DNA from 2 places in the Bacillus safensis genome. Region 2 is predicted to be linked to the other one. Evidence: predicted binding sites of a transcription regulator. Region 2 holds the regulator's gene; the other holds the start of a gene.
What was found. The regulator LexA, encoded in region 2, represses DNA repair genes until DNA is damaged. The targets are predictions, from matches to a motif close to CGAACATATGTTCG.

Region 1: uvrB (excinuclease ABC subunit UvrB) is a predicted target of LexA. The motif match lies at 6,914-6,927, and genes of this name have one in related genera.

The regions. Positions count from the first base shown of each region.
Region 1 is NZ_CP154909.1:3,110,944-3,123,529, reverse strand. It holds gene AAYR28_RS16115 (response regulator transcription factor) at 1-352, opposite strand, end outside; gene AAYR28_RS16110 (YncE family protein) at 349-1,332, opposite strand; gene AAYR28_RS16105 (MFS transporter) at 1,606-2,940, opposite strand; gene AAYR28_RS16100 (TetR/AcrR family transcriptional regulator) at 2,981-3,553, opposite strand; gene AAYR28_RS16095 (PEP/pyruvate-binding domain-containing protein) at 3,644-6,175, opposite strand; gene AAYR28_RS16090 (CsbA family protein) at 6,457-6,702, shown strand; gene uvrB (excinuclease ABC subunit UvrB) at 6,996-8,981, shown strand; gene uvrA (excinuclease ABC subunit UvrA) at 8,989-11,865, shown strand; gene AAYR28_RS16075 (hypothetical protein) at 11,896-12,126, opposite strand; gene AAYR28_RS16070 (hypothetical protein) at 12,324-12,586, shown strand, end outside.
Region 2 is NZ_CP154909.1:1,726,255-1,738,840, forward strand. It holds gene AAYR28_RS08740 (bifunctional cytochrome P450/NADPH--P450 reductase) at 1-1,960, shown strand, start outside; gene AAYR28_RS08745 (trypsin-like serine peptidase) at 2,154-3,062, shown strand; gene AAYR28_RS08750 (NucA/NucB deoxyribonuclease domain-containing protein) at 3,321-3,701, shown strand; gene AAYR28_RS08755 (STAS domain-containing protein) at 3,847-4,695, shown strand; gene AAYR28_RS08760 (IseA DL-endopeptidase inhibitor family protein) at 4,728-5,270, opposite strand; gene AAYR28_RS08765 (hypothetical protein) at 5,566-6,009, shown strand; gene lexA (transcriptional repressor LexA) at 6,055-6,675, opposite strand; gene yneA (cell division suppressor protein YneA) at 6,834-7,145, shown strand; gene AAYR28_RS08780 (YneB family resolvase-like protein) at 7,163-7,810, shown strand; gene AAYR28_RS08785 (DUF896 domain-containing protein) at 7,880-8,110, shown strand; gene tkt (transketolase) at 8,298-10,301, shown strand; gene sirA (sporulation inhibitor of replication protein SirA) at 10,500-10,946, shown strand; gene AAYR28_RS08800 (YneF family protein) at 11,031-11,249, shown strand; gene AAYR28_RS08805 (aspartyl-phosphate phosphatase Spo0E family protein) at 11,511-11,684, opposite strand; gene AAYR28_RS08810 (cytochrome c biogenesis CcdA family protein) at 11,893-12,586, shown strand, end outside.

The sequences.
Region 1 (12,586 bases), 1.4 Mb from region 2:
TTGTTTCAATTCTTGCTGCAAGCTCACGCAGACTGAAAGGCTTCATGATGTAGTCATCCGCTCCAATTTCAAGTCCTCTAATTCGGTCCTCTTCATAACTCCTCGCTGTTAAAAATAAAATCGGTATTTGAGATGTTTGTCGAATACGCTGACAGACTTCAAATCCATCCATGTCAGGCATCATGATATCTAATACAACAAGATCAACAGATTCCTTTTCAAGCTGATGCAAGGCATCTTTTCCATTATTCGCAGTGATAATGTGAAAGCCATGTCTCTTTAAAAAAGATCCGATTAACTCAAGCATATCAAGCTCATCATCTACGATTAAAATACGCATTTGTTCCTTCATTTCTTTTCCTCCAACACGATAGCATAAGGTCCTGATGGGACATTCAGTTGATTTTTCATGATAAATGAGTGTTTATCGATGATGGATACTGAATTGTCATCCAAGTTACTCACATAAATTGATGACGTATCAGCAGTGATATAATTCGGATTTTGACCAGTTTCAACAGAAGCAAGCTGTTTATTTGTTTTGGTATCTACTTTGTATAGCGTATGATCTCCATGACATAGTACATATAAAGTAGAAGAATTTTTCTCTGGAAAAAATGCAACAGGCATAACGCCTAGCTTTATTTCTCGCTGTTTCTTGCCTGTTTTAGGGTCATAAGCAAAAATACTCTTATTTAAGGTGCCTTGTTTACCATGACCGCCGATCCAAATGGACTGTCCATCAAAATGAATCCCAGAAGGCCGTTCAAGTACAGAAAACGTACGTATATTTTTTTCCTTTTCAATATCTATGACGGAGACAGTATGACTTTCTGCATTTAAAACAAATAAAATACCTGACGAAGAAAGAGTCATAGAAGAAGGTAATTTTCCAGTTTTTACAGTCGATTTTATTTTTTTGCGCTCCGTATCAATAAAATAAACGACATTTTTCTGTGAGTTGGCAGCGATTAATGTATGAGAAGCTGCATCATATGTAAGGGAAGTCAGTCCTTTATCCACATTCATATAATCTGCTGCTGTCCCGTGTTTTAGATTAATTTCGATAAGGGATTCTCCCTCTTTACTAGTAGCGATGATGACGTCTTTATTGATTTGAATAAGATCAGTGAGTGGGTGTTTTAAATCCACAGAAGAGAGCATTTTATTTTTTTGTATATCAACTATTGAAAAGGAGGCTTTTTTTAATTGAGAGATGACAGCGATGGATTGAGAGCTGCCTGGCGGCGTAAATTGCTGTTCTTTTCCACAGCCTGTAACGAATAAAAGTAGAGCTGATAAACAGATCAAAACATATTTCACACGTACCATTCTTCCGCTCCTTTGCGTTCTCTATTTTCAAAATCATACCACAAAAATTGTGAAAAAAAATTGAAGTTATCTTTGCTGAAAGAATGAAAAAAAGCTTTTAGGTAAGTGAGGGAGACCATTTGTACCTGAAGTTCCTTTTTTGTCTGGATCATATGCCATTTTTTCTTTCTTAAAAGATGATTTTCAGGATTTGATGGATGCACTCGCTATAGTTTACAGTGATACAAATGACGAAAACTCCCCGCTCTAAAGAAACATAGAGCAAGGGAGTCATTAGGCGGAATGTTCGGATGATGGGGAGGTGGATTTGGTTCGTACACGTTGAGATAAAAAGAAACCAAGAATGCCTGCACCCATTAATACAATAAATAAAGATTGAAAACCACTCATGATCCCAATCAATGTAGACGAAATGATACTGCCAAAATATCGAAAGGTAGAGAAAATGCCAGATGCTGAACCAGATAAGCTTTGATCAACAGACGTTAAAGAAGCCATCTGCATACTGGTCATCCCAATACCTGATGAAATTCCACCTGCGACAAGTGTCACGATAAGCAGTGGTAAGGTAGGGAACTGACTGAGTGTGATTAACATGATTCCTGATAAAGTGAGACAGAGAAATGAAAAGCCAATCATTTTTTTCGCGCCTTTTTTCGGATGGAGTCTTGCCCCTAACAAGCCGCTAATAGACATGCAAAGAGAAAATACTGATAGAATAATACCGCTTTGTGTATGAGAAAGTGCAAGTTGTTGTTCCATAAACAGCGGCATAATTAGAAGAATGGCATACATCACAAAATTACTCAGCATGATCGACAGGTTTGCATTTGTAAATGAACTGTTTTTAAAAAGCGACAAATCGATGATCGGATTCTTTACTTTTCGTACATGTTTAAAGAATAAAGGAATGACGATCAACGCTAGAATTCCATAGATCAAGTATTCATTTAGCAATTGGCTTTTAGTGCATAGAATGAGTGTGGCAATCCCGATGGTTAAGTATATTGAACCAGTGATGTCTACATTTGCTTGTAAGCGTGTATGCTTTGTTTTCGGAATGAGTAATACGCCGGTAACAAGTGTAAGGAACAAGAATGGGATATTGACAAAGAATATAGAGTGCCAATCAAAACTCTGAATAAGAATCGAACCAATAAAAGGTCCAAGTGCGGCACCAATACCGGCTCCAAATCCAAAATACCCCATTGTTTTAGACAGTTTTTCGGGGGATACTGTTGCACGAATCAATGCAATGCTATTCGGTGTTAAAATAGCACCGCCAGCTGCTTGAATGGAACGAAAAGTGATGAGAAAAGCTAGATTAGGAGCTAAAGCACATCCAATTGAGCCAATTAAAAAGAGCATGACCCCAATTAAATACATTCGCCTGTGTCCGTATATATCTCCTAACTTACCAGCGATAGGTTGAGTGACTGCCATGACAATAAGATAAATTGTGACAACCCAAGTGATGTTTGCAAGAGATTGATCATAATAAGTTGATATGGATGATAGAGCGACAGCGATCATCGTTGAATTGACGGGAACTAGTATAGCTCCAAGCAACAAAGAATAGATGACGAAACTCTCTTTTTTTAACCTCAATGTGTATACCACCTTTTGTAAAAAAGAAGAATTCCACCCTTTAAGCGGGAGAAATTCCTCTCATGAAAATGTGTGTGCATATTTCAATAAAATCTTCTTTTTGTGTGAGAACGAGTTGAAAATCTTGCTCTAGCTGCTGAATGAAAAATCCGAAATACGTACTAATGAAGATGTCTGCATAAATGTCTTCATTTCCTTTTAATACATGATGCTCGGCACCCATCTTTTTGAAATATTGTATGAGCATTTCTCTCAGTTCTTGAGGGTAAATCTTTTCATGACTGGTTAAATCCTTAAACATAGCCGGTTCTCGCATGCTGATATAAATAAATTCTTTTTTGGAAGTCAAATCTTCAAGGAAATAGGTACCGAGAAACTTCAAATCGGTGTATAAATCGCCTTTGAATTCTGCTTCTAGGATTTTTGTCGGTGTTGATTTCATTTTCATAATGGCAGCAATGACGCCGCGTTTGTTTTTAAAGTTGCGAAAAATAGTTGCTTCACTCACATTCGCTTTTGTCGCTATTTCTTTGGTTGTTGTTTTTTGATAGCCCTTTTCAGTTAATAAATCCATTGTTGCGCGAATGATTCGTTGATTTGTAGATTTTAACAAGCATACTCACCTCAGGTTATGAATGTGTTTGCAACAAAGTAAGTATACCGATAAAACCTATGACCGCCAATATCATCCAAAATGATAAGTTTATACACGCGAATGCTGCTTTAAAATCTGAATGCGTCCATTGCTGCCATCTACTGTCACAAGGTCACCGGATTGAAGTGTTTCAGTTGCTATTCTAGTACCTAAGACAGCTGGTATCATATACTCTCTTGCGATAATAGCTGAATGAGATAAAATGCCTCCAGCATCGGTGATGACTGCTTTTGCATCTCTAAATAAGCTCGTCCATAAAGGTGTGGTCGTTTTACAAACTAAAATATCATCCTTTTGAAATTGTGAGAATTCGTCAGCACATGTAATGACTTTTACTCTTCCAGAAACAATACCGCTGGATGCGCCAATTCCATGGATCACATCGTGTGTGTTGTTTTCATTTTCTCTTAATGAACCAAGCATTCTTTCTACTTGTTGCAGTTCAGCTTCAGTTGGTGTGCCAATGTAAGCCGGTGGTTGAATGTCTTCATTTTCCTTCATTTTTATCTTTCTTTGCTGGATAACCGAATTAAATGAGATAGACGTTGTGAGCGCTTTTTGTACCTCTTCATCGTAGAGATACCAAAGATCTTCTTGATGAGGAATGGCTCCTTTTTGTACAAGAAGTTCACCAATTTTTAATAGATATACCCGGGCCTTTGCATCTAACATGGCATCAATGTAGAAGTGGTGGTCATCTCGGATATTCGCTGCTTGAAGGGCAAATTGATACAGCGTCTCAAATTTTGTTTTAAACGATTCATCCTTCACTTGATTGATAAAATGTTTATACGTCTCTTGTCTTTTGATAACTGCTTTTGCAAATTCTTCATCAAAATCACAATGGCAATGGATATTATTTCTGATGATATCTAATATAAACTCTGGGTTTTCTGCCCAAGTCTCATCTGTAAGGTCATGACTTTTAATAGATCGCCAGCCGTAAACTTGGAGAAAACCCTCCAATTTCGAAATGAAATGCCTTCCTTTTTCCGAGTGATTGAGCGCATGTAACAGCTCCGAGTTCTTTTCATGATGAATAAATGCTTGGTGAAGTTCTGGATCTTGAAGGACATCCTTTGCGATATCAGATAGCACCTTGTCTGTTTCAAGAGATTTGTTCATCACACCTATCATCATTTCATGAAGCAAGACGACTTGGGTTTGGTCACCAGTATACGTGACAAGCATGTCTTCAATGATGGCTGATAGAATGACTTGTGGTATGACAATATCAAAATGATCATCATATGCTTGGATATAAAAATCCTTTAATTCTTCAAAGCCAATGATGGCTTTTTCAATGGTCATAGGTTCATTCATTCGGCGATCGAGTTTTTCGTAAAATGGAAAGAAATTTTTCTCTAGAATCTCATACATCCGTTCACTTAAATGCGGAAATAACTCAAATATACTTTCATCAAAAACGGGTGCAGCTCCCTCTTCCGCTTGTGGCAGATCCGGTGCTGAGTATAGGTGGCCTCTGTAAAGCTTAATATCTTTGATGTTCATATCAGGTACTTGATACTTTTCTCCATTTTTCTTCATCCCGCTTTTTAAGGCTGGTATGATCAGACTTGAGAAAAGAGGGCTCGTTGGACCAGGCATATGATCATCCATTGAAATCCAGAAATCCTGAAGCTCTTCTGGTTTCATTTGTAAAGAAGCACCTGCTGTTTCATTTACTGCTTTTGGAAGAGCTGTAGTAATCGGCCTTGCTTGAAGTAAATAAAACGACCCACCTGCAATTCCAAATTCGATATCGACTCCATGTCCGTAAAGTTCTTCTACTTGTTTCGTGATTTGTGTGATTTCTTTCAATTGATCATCGTTCAGGCAAAACTGGCCAGCCATTTCCTCCGATACTGGCTCCTCGATGACACCCTCTTGGAAAGGAACAATTTGCAGCTCTTTCGCCCCAAGTGTTTTTTCAATCGAAAAGTTCTCTTTATCTACAATAAACGTGTCTGGTGTCACAAGACCGGAGACAATTGCTTCTCCCAATCCGTAGCTTGCGGTCAGCATCATTTCATTTGTTTTCCCCGATACGGGATTCTCACTAAAGATGACACCGGAGACGTCAGAATGGATCAACCCTTGAACGACAACGGCCATGAGCGGCATCTCTTCCTCGTTTTCATTCATCTCTTCCTTATATTCTGTGACCCTCGCTGCAAAATAAGAAGACCAGCATTCTTTGACTGCCTGTAAAAACTCTTCATTTGTTTTGATATTTAAATAGGTCTCGTACTGTCCTGCAAATGAGGCGCCTTCGAGATCTTCAGCAACAGAAGAGGATCTGACTGCAACTGAGGGGTAAGTCTTCCGCAAGGATTGAAAGGACGAAAGCAGCTCTGCTTCCATTTGTAAAGGAAACGATGCTTCTTTGATTTTTTGAGAAAGGTTTTGTTCTGCTGGCTGCAGATTGTGATATGAAAGAAAGCTTGCAAAGCTGTTGGTTTTGATAATAAATCCATCTGGGACTGGCAGGCCGTGATTGTTTAATTTGATTAAATTCAGGCCTTTTGCCCCTGCGAGTGATGCGGATTCTTCAGCCGCATGAAATAAAACTGAATACATGGGAATGCCCCCTTATCCAAATAGCCAATGGTTTGTATGTCTCTCTATTTTTCAAAATGATAGTGCGCACTATCATTTTAATCATAGAATTGATTGGATGTTATTGTCAAAGACGGAAAGACCTATCTTTACAAAGGGGACAATCTCACTAATTTCCTTCTTCTTCTACAACAAAAGTCTCCGAACATGAAGAAAAAAGGCGAAATTGAAAACTGTGAATTGTTCAATATGCCAATCTTTACTATAATCAAGGAAGTAGACCATGAAGAGGGAGGGTTTTTGTGATTACAAAAGCCATATTTGCACTAGTTTTTCCTTTCCTGCTCGTTATTTTATTTTCAAAGGTTACTTACAATCATTACGTGGGCATTGCGTTAACAGCAGCGCTTTTATTTGCTTCGTACATGAAGGGATATACAGAAACCTACTTTATTGTGGGATTAGATATTATTTCTTTAGTAGCTGGGGCTTTGTTTATGGCTAAGAAAGAAATCGAAAAAAGAGAGAAAGCTGAAAAAAATCAATGATGTCATCGCCATCAAGAGCATGATGGCTGAAAAATGACATGTTTTAAACAAGAGCTGTGCTTACGATTTCTAGTAAGCGCAGCTTTCTTTTTCTGCTCATCGAATATCTCACTCCAAAATGTTCCATACTGAAAGGAAGGTTTTCTTAAGAGGGTTATTTGCCATGGGAGAGAGGGTATGACTGTATTGGAAATAAAAATCAAGTAAGAGCCGAACTTTAGTTCGTATTTTTGTGTTCTTTTATGATAATATATTCATTAGATAGATTTCGTAAACGAAACGGAGGCTTTGATGTGAGTGACCGCTTTGAATTAGTTTCTAACTATCAGCCCCAAGGAGATCAGCCAAAGGCGATTGAAAAGCTTGTTGAGGGGATCCATCAGGGGAAACAGCATCAAACGCTGTTAGGTGCTACAGGTACGGGAAAGACCTTTACTGTCTCCAACCTGATCAAAGAAGTGAACAAACCGACACTTGTCATTGCGCATAATAAGACACTTGCCGGTCAGTTATACAGCGAATTCAAGGAATTTTTCCCGAATAACGCTGTTGAATATTTTGTGAGTTACTATGATTATTATCAGCCAGAGGCATATGTGCCTCAGACCGATACATTTATTGAGAAGGATGCCAGCATCAATGATGAGATTGATAAGCTGAGACACTCGGCTACGTCCTCGTTATTTGAGAGAAGAGATGTCATCATCATTGCCAGTGTGTCCTGTATTTATGGCTTAGGTTCGCCAGAGGAATACAGAGAGCTTGTGCTGTCTTTGCGTACTGAAATGGAGATTGAACGCAATCAGCTTCTTCGTAAGCTGGTGGATATTCAGTATTCTCGTAATGATATAGATTTTCAGCGCGGAACCTTCCGAGTTCGAGGAGACGTCGTTGAGATTTTTCCTGCTTCACGAGATGAGCATTGTATCAGAGTGGAGTTTTTCGGTGATGAAATTGAACGTATTCGTGAAGTGGATGCGCTGACTGGAGAAATACTTGGTGATCGTGATCATGTGGCGATTTTCCCAGCATCTCACTTCGTCACAAGAGAAGAAAAAATGGAAAAAGCCATTATCAATATTGAACAAGAGCTAGAAGAACAGCTTGAAAAGCTTCGTGAAAATGGAAAATTGCTTGAAGCGCAGCGCCTTGAGCAGCGGACAAGATATGACCTTGAGATGATGAGAGAGATGGGCTTTTGTTCAGGAATTGAGAACTATTCAAGACATCTGACCTTGCGTCCTCCTGGTTCAACACCTTACACACTGCTTGATTATTTCCCAGATGATTTTATGATTGTTGTCGATGAGTCGCATGTGACGATTCCGCAAATCCGCGCCATGTACAACGGTGACCAAGCTAGAAAGCAAGTGTTGGTTGATCACGGATTCCGCCTGCCATCAGCACTTGATAACAGACCGCTCACCTTTGATGAGTTTGAAAAGCATATCAATCATATTGTCCATGTATCAGCAACGCCTGGTCCGTATGAGCTTGAGAAAACACCAGAGGTTGTGGAACAAATTATCCGTCCAACAGGATTACTTGATCCAATTATTGAAGTTCGTCCGATTGAAGGACAAATTGATGACTTAATTGGAGAAATTCATGCACGAGTTGAGAAAAATGAGCGTGTGCTCGTGACCACACTGACGAAGAAAATGTCTGAGGATCTCACAGATTACTTAAAAGAAATCGGAATCAAGGTGAATTACCTGCATTCAGAGATTAAGACCCTTGAGCGGATTGAGATTATCCGTGATCTGCGTCTCGGTAAATATGATGTGCTTGTTGGAATCAACCTTCTTCGTGAAGGACTGGATATTCCAGAAGTGTCGCTTGTGGCCATTTTAGATGCGGATAAAGAAGGCTTTTTACGCTCTGAAAGATCCCTCATCCAGACGATTGGCCGTGCAGCGAGAAATGCAGAAGGCCGGGTCATTATGTATGCAGACAATATGACGAAATCGATGGACATTGCGATTCAAGAAACGAAGCGAAGACGAGAACAGCAAGAAGCATATAACGAGAAATTCGGGATTACACCGCAAACGATCCATAAGAAAATTCGAGATGTCATTAAGGCAACAAAGATACATGAGGATTCAGAAGAATACGAAACAAAAGCAGCACCAAAGCTGTCGAAAATGAGCAAAAAAGAACGAGAAAAAGTGATCGAAAAAGTCGAGATGGAAATGAAAGATGCAGCAAAAGCGCTTGATTTTGAAAAAGCAGCAGAATTAAGAGATCTATTGCTAGAGCTAAAAGCGGAAGGATGATTGCCTGATGGCTATGGAACGAATAGAGGTGAAAGGTGCTAGAGCCCACAACCTTAAAAATATTGATGTGAATATCCCGCGTGACCAGCTAGTGGTCATTACGGGATTATCTGGTTCAGGAAAATCGTCGCTTGCCTTTGATACGATTTATGCAGAAGGTCAGCGCAGGTACGTTGAATCTCTTTCAGCGTATGCACGCCAATTTCTTGGGCAGATGGATAAACCGGATGTAGATGCCATTGAAGGTCTTTCTCCGGCGATTAGTATTGACCAGAAAACGACGAGCCGAAACCCTAGATCAACAGTTGGTACTGTCACTGAAATTTATGATTACTTGCGTCTTTTGTATGCTCGAGTCGGAAAACCTATTTGTCCTATACATGGGATTGAAATTACGTCACAAACGATTGAGCAGATGACAGATCGTATTTTAGAGTATCCTGAAAGAACGAAATTACAAGTGCTTGCGCCAGTTGTATCCGGCCGCAAAGGAACACATGTGAAAGTGCTTGATCAAATTCGGAAGCAGGGCTATGTGCGAGTGAGAGTCGATGGAGAGATGGAAGACCTTTCAGAAGATATCGAGCTTGAAAAGAACAAGAAGCATTCCATTGAAGTGGTTATTGATCGAATTGTGGTCAAAGAAGGCGTTGCTGCTCGGCTATCTGACTCTCTTGAAACTGCGCTGCGGCTGGGCGAAGGCCGAGTGATGATTGATGTGATTGGACAAGAAGAGCTATTATTCAGCGAACATCATGCTTGTCCGCATTGCGGGTTCTCTATTGGTGAGCTTGAGCCGAGAATGTTTTCATTTAATAGTCCTTTTGGTGCCTGCCCGAGCTGTGATGGGCTCGGTTCAAAACTGGAAGTCGACCCTGAGCTTGTCATTCCTAATAAGGATCTGACTTTACGGCAGCATGCCATTGCACCATGGGAGCCGCAAAGCTCGCAATACTATCCGCAGCTTCTTGAGGCTGTTTGTACACATTATGGCATCGACATGGACATTCCAGTGAAAGATATCCCATCGCATTTATTTGATAAAATTTTATATGGAAGCGGATCTGAACGGATTTATTTTAAATATGAAAATGATTTTGGCCAGGTACGTGAAAATGAAATTGAGTTTGAAGGCGTTCTTCGTAATATTGAACGGCGTTATAAGGAAACCAGCTCTGATTATATTCGTGAACAAATGGAAAAATATATGGCCAATCAGCCATGTCCGACATGTAAAGGATATCGTCTGAAAAAAGAAACGCTGGCGGTTCTCATCAATGGCAAGCATATCGGAGAAATCACCGATTTGTCTGTCTCTGATGCCCTTGATTTCTATGAAAAAATTGAGTTGTCTGAGAAAGATTTGCAGATTGCCCAGCTCATTTTACGTGAAATCAAAGAGCGTTTGTCCTTCTTAAATAATGTGGGATTAGATTATCTGAATTTGAGCCGGTCCGCTGGCACACTATCAGGCGGAGAGGCGCAGCGGATTCGCCTGGCGACTCAAATCGGCTCAAGGCTGACAGGTGTTCTTTATATATTAGATGAACCATCCATTGGTCTGCATCAACGCGATAATGACCGGTTGATCGGGACGTTGAAAAACATGCGTGACATCGGGAACACACTAATTGTCGTGGAGCATGATGAAGATACTATGCTAGCTGCTGATTATTTAATAGATATTGGACCTGGAGCAGGAGTTCATGGGGGAGAAGTGATTTCAGCTGGAACGCCAGAAGAAGTCATGAAGGACCCGAAATCCTTAACAGGACAATATTTATCTGGTGAGAAATTTATCCCGCTGCCAATTGAGAGAAGAAAGCCTGACGGCCGCTATATTGAGATAAAAGGTGCAAAAGAAAACAACCTGAAAAACGTGAATGCGAAGTTTCCTCTTGGCGTTTTTACAGCTGTGACCGGAGTATCCGGCTCAGGGAAAAGTACGCTTGTGAATGAAATTCTATTAAAATCACTTTCGCAAAAATTGCACAGAGCGAAAGCGAAGCCAGGGCAGCACAAAGAAATTAAAGGAATGGATCATTTAGATAAGGTCATTGATATTGATCAATCTCCAATTGGCCGTACACCAAGATCCAACCCTGCCACGTATACAGGTGTCTTTGATGATGTGCGGGATGTGTTTGCACAAACCAACGAAGCAAAGGTACGAGGCTATAAAAAAGGTAGATTCAGCTTTAACGTCAAAGGCGGCCGCTGTGAGGCGTGCCGCGGGGATGGCATCATTAAAATTGAAATGCACTTTTTGCCAGATGTGTATGTGCCTTGTGAAGTGTGTCACGGGAAACGTTATAACCGCGAAACACTCGAGGTCACATATAAAGGAAAAAACATTGCTGATGTGCTTGAAATGACCGTGGAGGATGCACTCCAATTTTTCGAGAATATCCCGAAAATTAAGCGGAAGCTTCAAACGATTTATGATGTGGGGCTAGGATACATTACACTTGGACAGCCTGCAACGACATTGTCCGGAGGAGAGGCGCAGCGCGTGAAATTGGCATCTGAGCTTCACCGCCGTTCAAACGGAAGGTCTCTTTATATTTTGGACGAGCCGACAACAGGTTTGCATGTGGATGATATTGCCCGTTTATTAAAAGTGCTTCAGCGTTTGGTTGAAAATGGAGATACGGTGTTGGTCATTGAGCACAACCTTGATATTATCAAGGCTGCTGATTACCTTGTTGATCTCGGACCAGAAGGCGGTGCAGGCGGCGGAACGATCATTGCCTCTGGCACTCCTGAGCACATTGCAAAAGAAGAAGCATCTTACACAGGAAAATACTTGAAGCCTATTTTAGAGCGTGACCGTAAACGCATGAAACAACTGGTTAAAGAAACGGAAAGTGTAACTTCTTCATAAAGAAAACCCCTCGATAAGAGGGGTTTTCTTTTATTGCACATCTTCCTTCGGCATTAAATTACTGAGGTGCGTTAAATCCTTTAAAATATGGGTGCTGCTGCTGTCGAGCAGTACCTTTAAATAACGGATATCACCATACTTTGGATGAGACGGATGAATGGTCTCAAGCTCCTTGATCATATCGCTGTTCATGCTTTTTTGTTTCTGTATAAGGTCTAAAAGCGTTTGAGCCGTGTGGTTTGAATTATGATGATCTGTCAAAATAATTACCCCCTATAATGATAATCACCATCTTTTCAACATATTTTAAAGGGTAATCTGTGAAGAATCTACTCTTAGGTGCAAAAAGAAATAATTTGTGTCTAAGGTCATATGTAAATCGAATGATTTTGAAACTTTTTATACGCAATAAACGTATGAGTTAGAAAGGAATTTTCGTTATGAAGGAGCGAATATATATGAATAGAGATCAGTCGATTATTGCTTCTATTTGTTATTTTAGTGTATTGTTTATGCCGTTTATCGTACCGATCGTGGCGTTTTTTGTAGTAGATCAAAAGGAAACGAAGCGGCACGCATTGCGGGCATTATGGTCACATCTTTTGCCGGTCGCAGCGTGCATTCTGTTGATTTTTGGGTCTATCCCATTTTTATTGACGACCCAGGCAGGTGACTCGCTCATTCCAGTCATGACGGTGTTCATCTTGTCTTTTTTAGTAGT
Region 2 (12,586 bases):
CGGAAATGGCCAGCGTGCATGTATCGGTATGCAGTTCGCCCTGCATGAAGCTACGATGGTTCTCGCGATGGTTCTGCACAATTTAGAGTTAATTGATCACACATCTTATGAGCTAGATTTAAAAGAATCTCTCACAATTAAACCTAACGATTTTAAAATCAAAGTGCGGCCAAGGAAGCAGCAATTCTTTATGGCACCACCGAAGGAAGAACCGAAGAAAAACACCAATTCTAGTGAGTCAAAAGTGGCGAGTCACGGTACACCGCTGCTAGTTTTGTACGGATCAAATCTTGGCACAGCAAAGCAAATAGCGAACGAACTGGCTGAAGACGGGAAAGCAAAAGGGTTCGATGTAACCACTGCGCCGCTTGATGACTTTACACGCCAATTGCCAGACACAGGTGCTGTCTTCATCGTGACCGCTTCATACAACGGACATCCGCCTGACAATGCGAAGCAATTTGTGGATTGGCTGGCGCAGGATGAAGAGCAGGATTTATCAAACGTGACATTTGCTGTCTTTGGATGCGGAGATCGAAATTGGGCGAGTACGTACCAGCGGATCCCCCGTCTAATTGATGAAGCTCTAGAAAGAAAAGGAGCCAAACGTGTAGCTGATTTAGGAGAAGGGGATGCAGGCGGTGATATGGATGAGGATAAAGAAATCTTCCAGAAAACAGTCTTCGAACAACTTGCAAAAGAATTTAAGCTCACCTTCCAAGAAAAGGGGAAGGAAAAACCAAACCTATCAGTTTCTTATACGAATGAGCTAGTGGAGCGTCCTGTAGCTAAAATATATGATGCCTTTTCAGCTGTTGTATTGAGAAATGAAGAATTACAATCAGAAACAAGCACGCGTCAGACAAGGCATATTGAACTGAAATTGCCTGCTGGAAAAGCATACAAAGAAGGGGATCATATCGGGATTGTGCCGAAAAATAGTGATGCACTCGTTGAGCGTGTGACCCGCCGCTTTAAACTAGATCCAGAGCAGCACATTAAGCTTTCATCTGATAAAGAGGCAAGTCATTTACCATTAGATAAGCCGATTCCAATCAAAGAATTACTTGCCTCGCATGTTGAGCTTCAAGAGCCTGCGACACGTACACAGCTAAGAGAGCTTGCAGCACATACGGTATGTCCGCCTCACCGCGTGGAACTTGAACAAATGGCTGGTGAAGCATATCAAGAAGCCATCTTAAAGAAACGAGTAACCATGCTGGATTTATTAGATCAATATGAAGCATGTGAGCTGCCATTTGTACACTTTTTGGCGCTTTTACCAGCTTTAAAGCCGCGTTATTATTCGATCTCAAGCTCGCCAAAGGTAGATGAAGAAAAAGTCAGTATCACAGTGGCAGTTGTCAAAGGTAAAGCATGGAGCGGCAGCGGAGAATATGCCGGAGTCGCATCAACCTATTTATGTGGTCTGAAAGAAGGGGAAGAAGTAGCCTGCTTCCTGCATGAAGCCCAAGACGGATTCCAGCTGCCCCCTTCATCAGACATACCGATGATTATGATTGGACCAGGTACAGGAATCGCTCCATTTAGAGGATTTGTTCAGGCAAGAGAAGTGTGGCAGAAGGAAGGGAAGCAGCTAGGCGAAGCCCACCTATATTTTGGCTGCCGTCACCCTCAGGAAGATGATCTATATTTTGATGAAATGAAGCTTGCAGCGCAAAACGGCATTGTCCATATCCATCGTGCTTATTCTCGTTACGATGAGCAAAAAGTATATGTTCAGCATTTGTTGAAAGAAGACGGCGGCATGCTGATCGAATTGCTTGATCAAGGTGCTTATCTGTACGTGTGCGGAGACGGAAAAGTTATGGCCCCAGATGTAGAGGCTACACTGATCGATCTTTATCAAAACGAGAAACAATGCTCGAGAGAAACAGCTGAAAATTGGCTGACAACCCTCGCAAATGACAATAGATATGTAAAAGATGTGTGGAGCTGACAAAGAGGAAAGACCGCCTATTAGGCGGTTTTTTCTATTCTCATAGAAAGAGATCGATAGAATGAAGGTTGGGAAGTTACAAAACACCTAATTTGGAAATGAAATATTTTGTAAAAAATAAGAATATTCTCTCATTTACTCCAATATGAAACAATCGTATGATTTTTGATATAGGACATAAAGGAGGAATATGATGAAAAAGGTGAAAATGTTACTCCCTTCTCTTCTCGTTTTTGGTGCTTTAAGTGTGCCTAGTTTTGCCCATGCCGCATCGGATTCAGTACTAACGTCTGATTATGACATGGTGACTTCTGATGGTAAAGTGATTTCTTCAAGTGATTTCCACAATGATACGAAAGCCCCCTCATCCTTTGACAAAGTGGATGATCTTTCTTCTACTGTTGGCGAAAAAGTAAAACCACTATCAAAATATTTAAAAGATTTTCAAACGAAAGTCGTCATTGGAGACGATGGTAGAACCAAAGTAGCAAATACAAGAGTGGCACCATACAATTCGATTGCTTATATTACATTTGGCGGCTCAAGCTGTACGGGAACACTCATTGCTCCTAACAAAATTTTGACAAACGGACACTGTGTGTACAATACGGCATCGAGAAGCTATAGTGAGAAAGGGACTGTATATCCTGGTATGAATGATAGTACTGCGGTGAACGGTTCAGCAAAAATGACTGAGTTCTATGTGCCAAGCGGGTATATTAATACTGGTGCAAGCCAATATGACTTTGCCGTGATTAAAACCGATACGAACATTGGCAATACGGTCGGCTACCGATCCATCCGTCAGGTGACAAACTTGACTGGGACAACCATTAAAATCTCAGGATATCCTGGTGATAAAATGAGATCGACTGGCAAGGTGTCACAATGGGAGATGTCGGGTCCTGTGACGAGAGAAGATACGAATCTAGCATACTATACGATTGATACATTCAGCGGAAATTCAGGTTCTGCCATGCTGGATCAGAACCAGCAAATCGTTGGAGTTCATAACGCTGGGTATTCAAACGGAACGATAAATGGCGGGCCGAAAGCGACAGCTGCCTTTGTTGAGTTTATAAACTATGCGAAAGCGCAATAAAAAATAGAGCTTGTTTCCTTCATAGGGGACAAGCTTTTTTGTATGAATCGATTTGATAGGATTCATATTTCTAACCTGAGAGATTTGAGATTGAGAGCCTCATCATTTTTTTCTCATGTCATCTGCGCACCACTCATACATTAAAATGACACATTTCCTTTAAGTCAAGATGATGCTGAAGATGGATGAGGAGGTCACACGCTTTTGAAGATGAAAAGAGGCTGGATCGCTGCTGTCGCCTTATGTTTTGTGATATGGATGGGCACGTTGTTTGGCGGATTTGGAGAGAAGCAGGCAGCAAAAGGGGCTGATCGATATGATCATGTCGTTCAATTTCCAAAGGAAAGGTACCCTGAAACAGGCAGTCATATTCAAGAAGCCATTCGAAAAGGGCATTCAGATGTGTGTACCATTGACCGAAATGGAGCAGATGCCCGCAGGCAAGAATCATTAAAAGGAATTCCGACAAAACCTGGCTTTGACCGGGATGAATGGCCAATGGCGGTTTGTCTTGAGGGAGGAAAAGGCGCAAGAGTTCAATATGTCAGTCCATCTGATAATAGGGGGGCAGGCTCATGGGTCGGGCATCAAATCAGCGGGTTTCCTGATGGGAAAAGAATATTATTCATTGTGAAATAAATCGGAAAGAGTCTCCCTTGAGTGGGGAGCTCTTTTGTTTATCATCAGAGCCTATTCGAGCTAGCAGGGTCAAAAGATTCAGTGGTACAATCAATCTATAAGGTACAAAGACTGACAAGAAGAAAATGTGAAGGGACATTTGCTTATGGATAAGAACCGTGCATTATACGATTTTTTTATGCAGCATGCAGAGAAGCTGACTGAAACATGGTATGAATCAATTGAGGACGATGATCCAGAATCCATATATCGTTCAACAGATTCCAGCATCATAGCTGAGCTAAAACGGCAGAATCAAGATTATTACCAGCATTTTATACGAGCTATTATTGAAGATAAGACGTATTTACATACTGAATTTAAAAAATGGTCTGAGGATTTAGCCAGTGACCCAAAGCATTTAAATACACCATTAGATTATGTCGTGAGAGAATACATGTCCAATCAAAGAGTGGTTCTGCATTACTTAAAAGAATTTATCAAACAGCGTCAAGATGAAATTGATATTGAGCGCATCTTTTATTGGTATGATTTAATTTCCGAAGCGTTTAATATTTCAATCCATGTGTTTATCCAGCAATATGTGAAAAATACAACCGAAAAACTCGTGGCTCAAAGAGATATGATTTATGAATTGAGCTCGCCGGTAATTGTCCTAAAAAGCCAGATTGCGTTATTGCCATTAGTAGGTGACATTGACACAGCGAGAGCCAAGATTATTTTAGAAAATACGCTAAATCAGTGCTCGCAAAAAGGTGTTCAGCATTTATGTATTGATCTATCGGGTGTCGTCATGATTGATACAATGGTGGCTCATCAAATCTTTGATCTTGTCACGTCACTTCGGTTAATTGGAGTAGAGACGACCATTTCAGGGATTAGACCAGAAATTGCCCAAACAGCAGTGCAGCTTGGGCTTCCTTTTAATGAATTTCGCACGGCATCATCACTTGCTCACGCGCTGGACCGAATGACTGAATTTTCTTCAATATAAAAACCAGGCCGATGAAAGGCCTGGTTTTTTATTTAGATGACAGCGTCAATTTGTGTGACTTTCCAATTTTTTTGTACTTTTTCGTACGTAACAGTTCGTTTTACTTTGCGTCCATCAAGTGTTGGGACAGTAAATTCATATGTGCGGACCGTTTGTTTTTTAGAAACAAGTTTAGGTGTGGCTTTTTCCCAATTGAGCATGTTGTCTCCATCACCGACTGGAACAGCCATTTTGCCTTTATGAACAATGAACTGATAATCTTTTAAACCATGTTTGATGGCATCTGGAGTGAAAACTTGAGATAGGTAGCTGTTTAATTTTTTCTTTGTATCAAATGTTTTAGAAAGATAGTTGTACGTCATATCTTTATAGGTAAATGATTTTAATTTGACATTAGAATGGTCTTTAATTTTGTAGCCTGACATTGCACTCCAAAAATGTTCTCTTGCATCAAGGGCAATATGTAACGCTTCTTTATTTGTCAAAGCGGCTGATTTCTTGGAAGCGGCCAATGTTGTTGTTTGTAATGAGATCATAAGCATAATAGCAGTTAATAAAACAAATAATTTTTTCAAGGCGATTGCCTCCTTTTCTCAATGAAAACTTCTTATGTTACAAATGTTACAATAATTACAGTGATATTACAAGTATTAAATCTAAATGTTTTTTATTTCTTTTGTTTCTAATTATATAACGTTTGAGGGAGACAAAAAGTTTTCATTTTTTTTATTTTTCTTCTTAATCATTATTTAACCGTTCTAAAGAAGAACGAAACGTCTTTTGGAAAAATTTCTATTTAGACGTTTAACACTCTTTTTTATTTATGACATATACTGTCGTGATGAAAGTCTAAAGAAAGTGGTGTTTCGTATGTATCAACCGTATGAAGATATGTGGAATGGTTACTCATATGATAGGCAGATGCAGGGATTGCCATCGATTTCTATTCCTCAAATTGGAGGTTTTCCTGGGTTTCCGATTGGAGGAGGTACTTGGCCAGGTCAAGGGTCAGGCGGGCAATCGGCACCGCCAGCTCCGCCGCAGCATATCATTTCGCAGTATCAGCAAGCACTCTCTCAGCCTCAAAGTATGCAGTCGCTTATATCTGCGCAAAGTGCAGGAGGCCATCAAGCTGTTCATTTTGCAGCGGGCTGTAATAGAAGATGGACGATTGTGCTTTTGAGAAACGGTCAAGTATTTTTAATGTTTGTCCTTTCCTCACAGCCATTTGGCAGAACAACTGGCTTTATATGGCCGAACTTTACTTTTGGCTCCTTCCCAAGTTCAAGTATTCTTGCATATTCCTGTGCATAAGAAAAAGCCGGTTCTCATCAGCAGCTGATGAAATACCGGCTTTTTTTAATGAATATTTCGAAATACGCCAATCACTTTACCTAGTATACTCACATTCTGTAAAATAATCGGTTCCATAGATGGATTCTCTGGCTGTAATCTAAAGTGTGTATTTTCTTTATAGAAACGTTTCACTGTCGCTTCATCTTCCTCTGTCATGGCGACCACAATATCTCCATTGTTAGCGGTGCTTTGCTGACGCACAATGACATAGTCCTTGTCCAAAATACCTGCATCAATCATACTTTCTCCCATAATTTCAAGCATAAACACTTGTTCGTCTGGTGCTGCAAAAGTCTCTGGTAGAGGGAAGTATTCTTCTACATTCTCAACAGCTGTGATAGGAAGGCCGGCGGTTACTTTTCCGATGACTGGAACGTTCATTACAGCACTCTTTGGAATATTCATTTCCTCTTCATCTAGTACTTCGATCGCTCTAGGTTTTGTCGGGTCTCTTCTTATTAAGCCCTTTGTTTCCAGTCTAGCTAAATGTCCATGGACCGTTGAACTGGATGCTAGACCGACAGCTTCTCCAATTTCACGGACGGATGGGGGATAACCCTTGCTTTTTACTTCATCTTTGATGAATTTCAGGATATCGAGTTGTCTTTTTGATAGCTTCGTCATCTTTTGCACCTCAAAACGTCAATTTTAAAGAAATTATAGCATGTTTTTCCTAACAGTACAAACATAGGTTCGAAAAAACGTTTGACAGAAACGTTTGTTCGTATTTATAATGAGAGACAGAAAGAGCGAACACACATTCTATTAGGAGAGATGACATTATGAGGTTAAAAGAATCTATTATTTTTATTGGGGTATTCTCATTCATCGTTGGCATATTTCTCTCACTTATTGCAGTCACAAGCCATAATGATTCAAATCAATATGTTAAAATAGAGGTTCAATCAGGAGATACTCTTTGGGGATTAGCTGATCAAGTAAATGACAGCAAATCAATCGACAAAAATGCATTTATTGACTGGGTAACAGAACACAATGATCTTGCTTCAACAGAAATCCAGCCTGGAGACATTCTTGTCATACCCGTGAAAAAAGAGCATCCAGTCGTATATCAGCTTGCAACAGTACAGTAGAAAGGTCGATTGAAGACATGAACGCAATCATTTATGCGAGAGTAAGCACTGTGAAAGAAGAGCAGGAAACCTCGCTGAAAAGACAAGAAGAAGAACTGCTGGCTTTAGCTGCCATGCACAAGATGAATGTGGTCAAAGTCATCAAAGAAAAAGCAAGTGGATATGAGCTAGATCGTGATGGCGTGTTTGAAATGCTTGCTGCACTGAAGGAAGAGTCGATCGATGCCGTTCTTATCCAAGATGAAACACGTCTTGGAAGAGGACAAGCTAAAATTGCGCTTCTTCATTGTCTATTTAAAGAGAACGTAAAGGTATACAGCGTGTTTCATAGAGGAGAGCTTGAGCTTTCAGAAGCAGATGAAATGGTCATCGAGATTGTAGGAGTCGTCGAAGAGTACCAACGGAAAATTCATAACCTGAAAATCAAGCGGGGGATGAAAAGGGCTGTTGAGCGCGGATATCAGCCTGAACTAAATTTAAGGCAGCAGGACCATGCACCTGGCCGTGAGCGTATTGAAGTGCCTATTTCAGAAATTGTTCGATTAAGAAAAAATAACATGACGTTCGCCGAAATTGCCGCAACTCTTCAGGCATTAGGTTTTGACATTTCAAAAGCAACAGTGCATAGAAGGTATCAAGAATATGAAAAAGGCCTTACCACCTAAAGCGTGATTTGTTGTCAAAATGATTGATATTTAGTAGTATGTAGAGAAAATGCTTTAAAGGAGTTTGTCATGATTTCTAAAGAACAGCTTGCAAGAATAAATGAGCTTTCAAAAAAGTCGAAAGAAACCGGTTTATCAGACGCTGAAAAAACAGAACAAAAGCAGTTGAGAGAAGAGTATTTAAAAGCTTTTCGTTCTTCTATGAAAAATACACTTAAAACTGTCAAAATCGTTGACCCTGAAGGAAACGATGTCACACCAGAAAAATTAAAAAGAGAAAAAGATCAGAACCTTCATTAAGGCTGTGATTTCTTGAATTTTGAAAAGATGGGAAGAATATTCTCGTCTTTTTTCATATTTGCATAACTTTTTAGGTGATCGATAAACTAAATGTGACAAAATCCTTCTTTTTCAGCGTGAAATAGTTGTGAAAAAAGGACAGTAGATTTATGATAATGGTGTACACAAGATACGGAAGGGGATTTATATGGAAACGATTGAATTGAAATCTATTGCAACAATACGTACTCTCTCCATAGACGCAATTGAAAAAGCGAATTCCGGTCACCCAGGAATGCCGATGGGTGCTGCACCAATGGCATACGCTTTATGGACGAATCACTTAAACGTAAGTCCGCAAAATCCAAATTGGTTTAACAGAGACCGCTTTGTTTTATCTGCGGGCCATGGTTCTATGCTTCTATACAGCATGCTTCATTTAAGCGGATACAATCTGAGCATTGAAGATTTAAAACAATTCCGCCAATGGGGAAGCAAAACACCTGGACATCCTGAATTTGGACACACAGAAGGCGTAGACGCGACAACGGGTCCTTTAGGCCAGGGAATTGCTATGGCAGTAGGAATGGCACTTGCAGAAAGACATCTTGCGGAAACGTATAACAAAGACAACTTTCATGTTGTAGACCACTATACATACAGCATTTGTGGAGATGGAGACTTAATGGAGGGAATTTCCTCTGAAGCAGCTTCACTTGCTGGTCATTTAGGCTTAGGCCGTTTAATCGTTCTTTACGATTCAAATGACATTTCTTTAGATGGCGATTTAGATCGTTCATTCTCTGAAAATGTGAAGAATCGTTTTGAAGCGATGAACTGGGAAGTTCTTTACGTGAAAGACGGCAACAACATCGAAGAAGTAACAGCTGCTATTGAAAAGGCGAAGCAAAGCACAGACAGACCTACATTAATCGAAGTGAAAACAACGATCGGTTTCGGATCTCCAAACCGTGCGGGAACGTCTGGTGTGCATGGTGCACCGCTTGGCAGCGAGGAAGCAAAGCTGACGAAGGAAGCTTACTCTTGGACGTTTGAAGAAGATTTCCATGTACCTTCTGAAGTGTACGATCATTTCAAAGAAGCTGTCAAAGACGCTGGACAGAAAAAAGAAGCAGCGTGGAATGAATTGTTTGCGCAATACGAAAAAGAATATCCAGAGCTGGCAGCACAGCTGAAGCTTGCGATTGAAGGAAAGCTTCCTGAGAATTGGGATCAAGAAATTCCTGTTTATGAAGCAGGTTCAAGCCTTGCTTCCCGCGCATCTTCAGGTGAAGTGTTAAATGGCATTGCAAAGCAAGTACCTTTCTTTATTGGCGGGTCTGCTGACCTTGCTGGATCAAATAAAACAACGATTAAAAACACAGATGATTTCGGGAAAAATAATTATGCCGGCAAAAACATTTGGTTCGGGGTCAGAGAATTTGCAATGGGTGCAGCGCTCAATGGTATGGCACTTCACGGCGGTCTTCGTGTATTCGGCGGAACGTTCTTTGTTTTCTCAGATTACTTAAGACCAGCGATTCGTCTTGCTGCCTTAATGGGACTTCCAGTCACTTACGTCTTTACTCATGATAGTATCGCTGTTGGTGAAGATGGTCCAACGCATGAACCGGTTGAACAGCTTGCTTCACTGCGTGCGATGCCTAATCTTTCCGTTATCCGCCCAGCAGATGGAAATGAAACAGCTGCAGCGTGGAAACTAGCTGTATCTTCAACGGATAAACCGACAGCACTAGTTCTTACTCGTCAAAACCTTCCAACAATTGACCAGGCACCAGAGAAGGCATATGAGGGAGTAGAAAAAGGTGGATACGTTGTGGTTGAAGCAGCTGATGCACAGCCGGAAGCACTTCTACTCGCTTCAGGATCTGAGGTTGGTTTAGCCATTGAAGCACAAAAGGCACTTGAAAAAGAAGGTATCCGCGCGTCTGTTGTCAGCCTTCCTGCATGGGATCGCTTCGATCAGCAGTCAGACGAATACAAAGAATCCGTTCTTCCTAAAGCAGTACGTGCACGTATTGCAATTGAAATGGGTGCTTCACTTGGCTGGGAGCGTTACACGGGGCTTGATGGTGACGTGATTGCAATTGATAAATTTGGCGCTTCTGCACCAGGAGAAACCATTATCGAGAAATACGGCTTTACTGTCAGCAATGTAGTCAGCCGTGTGAAAGCGAAGCTGAATAAATAAACGAACTCCAAGCATCATGCTTTTTTGCTATCTGTTTGCAGAGCATTTTCATCCGCTCTGCAAACTTTTATCTTTTTTCTTGTTTTTTTGACAAAACTAGTTTCTTCTTGCTTCATATATAGACAATTCTTTCTTTCACATTTTTGTATAATACAAGCAATAAACGAGATTGACGAAATGTGAAAGGAAGGGATAGACATGGAACGTCATTATTATATTTATTGGATTGAGGATGAATTTGCGCATCACTATTTTGGCAGAGAATCGATTTTGTTTCATTTGTTTGAGTCGTTACATTGGACGAACCGCACTGACGATGAACTTGTAATGCTTGTGAAGCAAGTGGATTATGTGACGAAACGAATCCCTGCTTTTCATATGCACCAGCGTCTAATGAATAACTTAACGAACATTCACTATACACAAATAGGCTCGATTTACAGCGCTTCCTTACCAGATGGAAAAGGAACTGCAGCATTTATTATTAAAGACCGGTATATTCAAATGTCTGCCACTGGCAGTTATGAGGCAGAAGCGGTGTTTTTTGAAGTGCTGAGAAAAATCAGCCCTTGTTTTCTTGCGATGGACTTTAGTTCAAAGAAACACGGATGGCTCAATCCAGTAAAAGTGAGGAATTTTGTTTAAAAAAATAAAATTGAACGTGAAATGTTGTATAATAGCCTTTTGTTTAGTACACTTTATACGAGACAACATGAAGGAGGAAGAATTATGGATTTATGGGTTGTCATCCTTGTAGGCGTTGTTGCACTGCTTGCAGGAGTTGCACTCGGATTCTTTATTGCTCGTAAGTATATGATGAGCTATTTGAAAAAGAATCCACCGATTAATGAACAAATGCTTCGAATGATGATGATGCAAATGGGCATGAAACCGTCCCAGAAGAAAATCAATCAAATGATGAAAGCCATGAACAACCAAGCGAAATAATACGTACGATATTATGATCATAGATGGAACATGGTTTTAAAGAATGGACAAGCATTGTCCTTTCTTTATTCAATTCACCTTCATCAGACGCTTAAAACCACTGTACTTGCATGAATGAAGCAGGGAAGGTGGTTTTTATTATGGCGTCAAGAGTATGTAAAAAACAAAAAACCCCTATGTTAGAGGTTTTTGTTTCGTTTATGGTCACACATATCAACTGTTCTAAAAATGGTGCGGCATGTTTGATATCATGAAGTATGATTAGTTGGCTGAGTTTGAGTGTAAGTGTCGTTGATATTGTAAGAGGAGATGATCTAGCTGCTGGCTATGTTCGATGGTCACTGTTGATGTCATCCCATTATGCAAGACAACTTTCATCAGCTCTTCTCTTTTTTCTTCGATTTGAGTTAATAATGATGTTTTTACCAAAGTCATGTTCCTTTCATGCAAATCTTGATAAAAAGAATCGATTCTATTATATCCATTTTAAGGTTTATTTTCAAATTTAAAGGATTCATTATCTTGATGTCAAATTAAATTATATAAGGTTTTAAGAGAATAGACCATCTTTATTGAGGTGATGTAAAAAAAATGAAATGATTTTGTCATCTCTTATTGTATATTGTAAGAAGGGGGTGTTCTTTTGACAGATTTGAATTACTTTTTAGCATTTGGAGCAGGATTTCTTTCTTTTATTTCACCGTGCTGTCTGCCGCTTTATCCAGCATTTTTATCGTATATTACGGGCGTTAGTATAGATGAAGTGAAATCCGAGAAGGTGATGCTGAGAAGAAGAAGTCTGCTTCATACTTTATTCTTTTTAGTTGGGTTCTCTATTATATTTATTGCGATTGGCTTTGGGACATCGTTTGTCGGGAAGTTTTTTAATGATTATCATCAAGCGATTCGTCAAATTGGAGCCATCCTCATTATTTTCTTTGGTTTTATGACTCTTGGTGTATTCAAGCCCTCTTTTCTCATGGGCGAAAAGAGAATCCAGTTCAAAAATCGTCCTGCTGGTTTTTTTGGATCCATTCTCATCGGTATGGGCTTTGCCGCTGGATGGACACCTTGTACTGGACCTATTTTATCCGCTGTTATCACACTGGCGAGTAACCATCCTGAGTCGGCGGTTATGTATATGATTGCGTATGTTTTTGGATTTGCCGTCCCGTTTTTTATTCTCTCCTTTTTCATTACGAAAATGGCGTGGATCAGAAAACGTCAGCAGCTCATCATGCGAATTGGCGGAATCATTATGATTGTGGTAGGGATTTTGCTGTTCTTTGATCTTCTGACATGGATTATCATCATGTTCTCATCATTGTTTGGCGGCT